2 regions of the Butyricicoccus pullicaecorum genome follow, and region 2 is predicted to be linked to the other one. Evidence: riboswitches for the same ligand, from Rfam matches in the RefSeq annotation. Region 2 holds a riboswitch; the other holds the start of a gene.
The links. A riboswitch is a leader RNA that binds a small molecule or an ion and turns the genes downstream of it on or off. The one in region 2 is predicted to bind thiamine pyrophosphate.
Positions count from the first base shown of each region.

Region 1: it holds a riboswitch for thiamine pyrophosphate, as region 2 does, so the genes downstream of both, thiD (bifunctional hydroxymethylpyrimidine kinase/phosphomethylpyrimidine kinase) here and B5F17_RS09095 (ABC transporter permease) in region 2, are expected to answer to the same signal.

Region 1 is NZ_NFKK01000008.1:39,540-42,945, forward strand. Features, by position in the region: gene tenA (thiaminase II) at 1-53, opposite strand, end outside; gene thiE (thiamine phosphate synthase) at 40-699, opposite strand; gene thiW (energy coupling factor transporter S component ThiW) at 721-1,230, opposite strand; gene thiD (bifunctional hydroxymethylpyrimidine kinase/phosphomethylpyrimidine kinase) at 1,234-2,028, opposite strand; TPP riboswitch at 2,135-2,240, opposite strand; gene B5F17_RS08075 (hypothetical protein) at 2,266-3,048, opposite strand; gene B5F17_RS08080 (deoxycytidylate deaminase) at 3,052-3,406, opposite strand, start outside.
Region 2 is NZ_NFKK01000010.1:25,369-28,774, forward strand. Features, by position in the region: gene B5F17_RS09085 (SulP family inorganic anion transporter) at 1-467, opposite strand, end outside; gene B5F17_RS09090 (EcsC family protein) at 679-1,470, opposite strand; TPP riboswitch at 1,650-1,755, shown strand; gene B5F17_RS09095 (ABC transporter permease) at 1,840-2,604, shown strand; gene B5F17_RS09100 (ABC transporter substrate-binding protein) at 2,606-3,406, shown strand, end outside.

The DNA.
Region 1 (3,406 bases), on a different contig from region 2:
TAGGCCTGCCAGAGGTCGGTGGTCGCAGCCAGCATGCGTTCAGTTGTTTTCATTGTCTGTATCCTCCTGTCTCATGCGTTCGGCCTTGTCGCGCAGATCGCGTGCGGCCTGTCTGGGGTCTTCCTGTGCGAACAGTGCGGAGACGACTGCCGCGCCCTGCATGCCGCAGCCGGTCAGCTGCAAGATGTTGTCCGCGCTGATGCCGCCGATAGCGACCACCGGCACATCGACTGCCGAGGTGATTTCGCGCAGGGCTTCGGGGGACAGATGACGAGCGTCGTGCTTGGTGGTTGTGCCGAAGACCGCGCCTACGCCCAGATAATCGGCCCCTAACGCCTGCGCACGTTTGGCCGACTCGACCGTGTTGGCCGACAGACCCAGAATCAGGTCACCGGCCAGCTCGCGCACGTTGTCACCCGGTACGTCGCTCTGGCCGAGATGCACGCCGTCCGCGCCTGCCGCACGGGCAAGCTCAATAGAGTCGTTCATGATGAACGGCACGCCATATTTCTTGCAGACGGGCGCGATCTCACGCGCCGAGGCTAAGATTTCGTCGGGTGTTTTGTCTTTTTCGCGCAGCTGTACCATGGTGGCACCGCCTAAGATGACTTCCTCGACCACTTCGGCCAGCGTGCGGCCATGCAGCCAGGAACGGTCGGTGACCGCGTACAGCGTCAGCATTTTTGCATCAAATTTCATGGGAAAACGCTCCTTTTGGACTTATCGCAGGCTGACGCGCAGCGTTTTGAGGACGCTGGTGCGCTCCAGTGCGCAGATAACGAGCACGGCGACGATGGAACCGGCGACCGTGTTGAGCAGGAAGGAGGGCACGAAGGCGAAGAGCGCTGAGGTCTTGCCCATGAGCAGGACTGCGATGGGGTAGGACAGCATCGCACCCAGAATACCGGTGCCGAAAACTTCACCGACGAAGGCGGCAGGCAGGCGCTGGATGCGCTGGTAGAGCAGACCGGCGAGCAGAGCGCCGACCATGGAACCGGGGAAGGCCAGCAGGCTGCCGGTGCCGATCAGGTTGCGGATGAGCGAGGTGACAAAGGCCGAGCCGACTGCGTACCAGGGGCCGAGCAGGACGGCGGCGAGGACGTTGACCATGTGCTGCACGGGCGAGCACTTGGCTGCACCGATCGGGATGGAGAACATGCCGCCGACAACAGCGATAGCGGTCAGCAGACCGGCGAGTGCCAGTTTACGGGTAGAATTTGACGATTTCATGGCTTAATCCTCCTCAGAAAAGAACGCGTGGAAGTGGTTGAGCGGACCGCAGCCCTTGCCGATGGCGAGCGAGTGGCGGATGCCCTCGGTGACGTAGTCCTTGGCCAGACCGACCGCCTTGACCACATCGTGACCGAGTGCCAGATTGGACGCGATGGCAGAGGACAGCGTGCAGCCGGTGCCGTGGGTGTTCTTGGTGTCAATGCGCTCGTTTTCAAAGTGGTGGAAGGACTGACCGTCGTAGAGCACGTCGAGTGCGTTGCCGACTGCGTGACCGCCCTTGACCAGTACGTTCTTGCAGCCCATCGCGTGAATGCGGCGTGCGGCCTCTTCCATATCGGCAACCGAGTGGATTTCCATTTTGGCGATGCACTCGGCCTCGGGAATGTTGGGCGTGAGCACGGTGGCGAGGGGCAGGATGTGCTCGATGAGTGCACCGACTGCGTCCGGATTCATCAGCGGAGCCCCGTTTTTGGCGTACATGACCGGGTCAATGACCAAATGACGGGGCTGATACTGGCGCAGTTTGCGTGCGACTGCCTGCATGCAGGGCGGCGTGGACAGCATGCCGACCTTGACGGCATCGGGGAAGATGTCCTCAAATACCGCGTCCATCTGGTCTTCGATGACCTTGGGTGAGATGTCCTCGATGGAGATGACACGCGCCGTGTTTTCAGCAACGACCGAGACGATGACGCTCATGGCGAATACGCCGTGCGCCGACATGGTCTTGAGGTCGGCCTGAATACCGGCACCGCCCGAGCAGTCCGAGCCCGCAATGGTTAATACTTTTTTCATGGTATTTCCTCCCTTTATTTGCCGAACGCATAGAAAAAAGGGATACCCCACACAGGGCATCCCTTTGGTATTTCGTTTGATTCCGCGCTTTGCGCACGGAACGCGCGCAAAAACCGCTTGTGCATCCCTACGTTGGCATTATCCAAATCAGGTAAGGTCGAAAGCGCACAGCTTTCCTCTCAGCTTTTCTAAAAGCTCCCTTGCATGTTTTATTGTAGCACGGTTTGTCAGAAAAAGTCAACGGGAAACTTGTTTTCCGGCGGTCATACCGCCGAAAATCGCGTCTGCCAGCACGCAGGCCGGGTCATTTTGTTCGATTTTTCCGGCTGCGGCGGCCAAAACAGCGGCTTGTCCGCAGAGGTCAGACGATGCGAAGTGCACGAAGGCAGCGGTCTCCCGGGCAAGGCGAATGCCCTTGGGCGTGTACAGTTCGCGGTTGTCGTCCGACAGGCCGAACTTGGATTTTTTGCTTTCGGGTGCACAGCCGCCCTTGTCGCGCAGACTGCGGCGGCCCTCGTGGATGAGCTGAAGGACAATGTTATCCACACGCTGTGCATCATTTCGCGCCGCCTGATACAGTTCGCTTTGCTGCAAGCTGCCGTCCTCCTCCGCCCAGCTGCGTACCGCGTCGTAGAGCAGGGCGGCAGCGCCCGAGAGCGCGGGGGATTCCTCGGGGAAATACAGCTCGAGCTGCACGTCTGCGCCGAACGAGCGCAGCTTTTTCTTGGGGGACGAGCGGGTGAAAACCGCCTTTTGCTGTACCCAGTCTACCATCAGCGCACGGATGAGATCGCGCGGCTGACCGCCCAGATCGAGCGCACGCAGCAGCGCACCCGTTGCGCCCAGGTCACCGCCGCACGGCAAAACGTCACGCGCCGGGACGGCATCGGCCTTAACCATGCGGCGCAGCTTGGACTCTGTGACCGGCCCGCGCCGCAGGAAGAACCAGGCCACCAGGACGATGATACCGATGGCCAGCAGGTTGGCCAGAATCATGCCCATACCTTGGAGCAGGAACATGGTTTAATACCCCATTTCACCGGCGAGCAGCTCGTCGTGATCGACCCACTGCTGCACGTCAATGATGTCGTATGTATCCATGTCGCGGCGGATGATGACCTGTGCGATACCGGCGTTGATAATCATGCGCTTGCACATGGTGCACGAGTTGGCATCCGGGATGAGTTCACCGGTGGATGCCTCGCGTCCGACCAGATAGAGCGTTGCGCCCAGCATCTGCTCGCGGGACGCGTGGATGATGGCGTTGGCCTCGGCGTGTACCGAGCGGCAGAACTCGTACCGCTCGCCGCGCGGAATGCCCATCTTTTGACGGATGCAGGTGCCCAGATCGATGCAGTTGGCGCGTCCGCGCGGTGCG
Region 2 (3,406 bases):
GTCGCACCTTCCGAGTGCGTACCGAAGAAGTTGTCAATCTGCCCGAGCGCAATGACAACCGCAATACCCGAGGTAAAACCGGTAATAACCGGCGACGGCACAAACGACGTCAGTTCACCCAAATGCAGGATGCCCGCGATGACCAGAATGATGCCGCTCATCAGTCCGGCAACGAACACTCCCTGCATGCCATGCGTCGCAATCAGCGAACCCAGAATGGCCGCCATCGCACCCGTCGGACCCGAGATCTGATAGTAACCGCCGGTCAGCAGCGACATGACGATACCTGCAATGATCGCGGTTACAAGACCAGCCGCCGCCGTTGCACCTGCCGACACACCAAACGCAAGCGCAAGCGGCAGCGCAACCGCCGCAACGGTCACACCAGCCATCAGGTCTTTGGTGAGCTTTTGGGCATTATATCCCCGAAACTCCACTGCGAGACTGCTTATAAAGTTTTTTCCCATGTTTATCCCCTTTTTAAATTTTGTCACGTGGTAAATAAAATTATATCAGGTTCTGAGGGTTAATCAAGGGCTTTTGTCGTATATCCGACTCGGATTCGTAATTTTCTTCGGAGTGCACAAATTCATGCCGTCTGTCCCGTAAAAAATAACACGCGATTCCGGGTCAGCGACCTCAGAAACGCGTGCTGATATGATTTTCTTTTGTGATTTGCTATCTGCCCTGACTGCTCTCATACAGCCTGAGCAGACAGCGCTTTCGGTACTTAAGCTCGGCATATTTCATAACCTTGCGGCAGCAAACCGGATTGAACAGTCCGCCAAGTACGCCCACAAGCGGCAATCCCTGCACGGCTTTCGCCAGCACCAGGTCGTCGGCAAAGGCCTGTGCAGTACGGGTCAGCTGGTCGGTCACATCTACCATTTGTCCGGCAATGAACGCTTCCACCGCACGATTGCATGCTTCCCACGCCTCACCTTTCTGTACGGAAGCTTCCATCAACAGCAAAATAAAATACCGCTCACTTGTCGTCCGATAATCAAACCCATAATGCAGTGCAATTTTGTACACGCCTTGCAGCAGCACGCCGACAAACAGCACAATGTCCGGCAATCCGATGCCCAGAACACCCAGTCCAATCCCTTCTGCGCTCGTCGTCAGCATCCCCTGCATTTGCGTGCGCGATGCCTGTCTGCGCAGTTCTTTCAAAACCTTACGGTCTGCCTGCATTTGAAATGCAAAGTCATGCACCTCATAACCATTTCGGATAGATTGCGCGTCATACGTTTTTTCAATCCAGTCGGTGCCCTTGTCAAAAATCACCTGGAACGCCTTGCAAAACGCCTTTTCTAAATTCAAATAGACCTTTTCCGGTACCTTGTCTTGCAAATTCGTCTTCCACTGCGGCGTTTTTTGCCGCATCGCAGCCTTGTGCAGCGCCTGTTCCTGCCGTGCCACGAGATTCAGTTCCTTCTGAATCGAAGCTTGATACTTTGGAGTTCCCATTTCTGCTTCACCTCAGTTCTGTAATGGCATCCTGTTTTTCTCAGTATAACACGCCCCAAATCAAATGAAAATATCACCCCTTTTGAATTTTTCTCCACACTCTCCCCTGCTCTTCGCGTATAACCGTCTTTTTCGGTCACGGACTTTACATTTGTATCCCAACGTGCTAAAATAAAATGTACATCAGACAGGGGTGCCTTGATCGGCTGAGATCTGCGCTGGGCGCAGGGTCCCTTATTACCTGATCCGGATCATACCGGCGTAGGGAGTCGAAGTTTTCGTGTTTTTCACCTGAACAAGCTTGCAAAGCGACTGATCCTGCAACGGATGAGTCGCTTTTTTATTTTTATTTCATTGGAGCGCTGTGTCATGAAACGATATCAACAATACATCATGCCTGTGCTTTGTCTGATCGTCGTGCTGGCCGTCTGGGAGTTCAGTGTGCAGTTTTTCGGCATTGATCTCTATGTTCTGCCCGCACCAAGCGATATTGTCAAAGCCATCGGTTCGGATTTTAGCACGCTGTGGATGCATTCCATGGTGACCTTGCAGGAGGCCGTCATCGGTCTGCTGATCGCCACCGTGCTCGCCGTCCTCATCGCCATCCTCATGGACCTAAACCGAACCTTCCGGCACAGTGTCTTTCCCTACCTCGTGGTTTCTCAGACCGTCCCGGTCATGGTTCTGGGACCGCTCTTTACCATGTGGCTGGGCTTTGGACTGGCGCCCAAAATTTTAATAGTCGTCTTTATGTGTTTTTTCCCCATCGCAATCGCCTTTTCCGATGCACTTCAGCACGTCAACCGCAACCAAATCAATCTGCTGCGCAGTTTTGGCGCGAACCTGCTGCAGCAATATCTGTACGTAAAAATCCCCACCGCGGCACCCGCGCTGTTTTCCGGACTCAAAGTCTCGGCAACCTACTGCATCGGCGGTGCTATCGTCGGTGAATGGCTCAGCGCATCCGCCGGTCTGGGCTATTACATGATTCGCGTCAAAAACGGCTTTTTGATGGATAAAGTATTCGCTTGTGTCATCATGATCATCATTTGGAGCTTACTGCTCAATTTTGCGGTCACGCTGCTCGAGCGCATACTCTTTCCCTATACAAGAAAACGCAAAGGAGTCTCGTAAGATGAAAAAAGGATTGGCAATGTTCCTCGCGCTGGGTCTGTGTCTCGGCATGACCGCATGCGGCGGACAGACCGAACAGACCACCGAGGGGGATGGTCTCAAGGAAGTAACGCTGGTACTCGACTATGTACCCAACACCAACCACACCGGCATTTATGTTGCCCAGAAGTCGGGCTATTTTGAGCAGCACGGCCTCAAGGTCAACATCATCGAGCCAGGTGACAACGACGCAACCACGCTGTGTGCGGTCGGCAAGGCTGAATTTGCTGTGACCTATCAGGAGAACGTGACCTATGCCCGCACGGCATCCGAGCCGCTCCCCATCCGCGCCATCGCTGCCATCATTCAGCACAACACCTCGGGCTTTATCTCCCGCGCAGAGGACAACATTCAGTCCCCCAAGGACTTTGAGGGCAAGGTCTACGCCGGCTGGCAGGCTCCCAGCGAGGAAGCCGTGCTCAAGGCTGTTATGGCTGGCGCCGGCGCTGACTTCTCCAAGCTGACCATGGTCGGTGCCACCGGCAGCGGTCTGGAATCGATGGGCGACGACATCGACATCCAGTGGGAGTTCGAAGGCTGGGCAGTCATCAACGACCGCATGCAGGGCTATGACATCAACTACATGCCGGTCAAGGATCTGGACTCCCGTCTGGACTACTACACCCCGGTCATCATCACCAACGAAGACATGATCGAAAACGATCCCGAGACCGTTCAGGCCTTCATGGATGCTGTCAAGCAGGGCTATGAATACGCCATCGAATCGCCTGATGCTGCCGCAAACATCCTGCACGAGGTCATC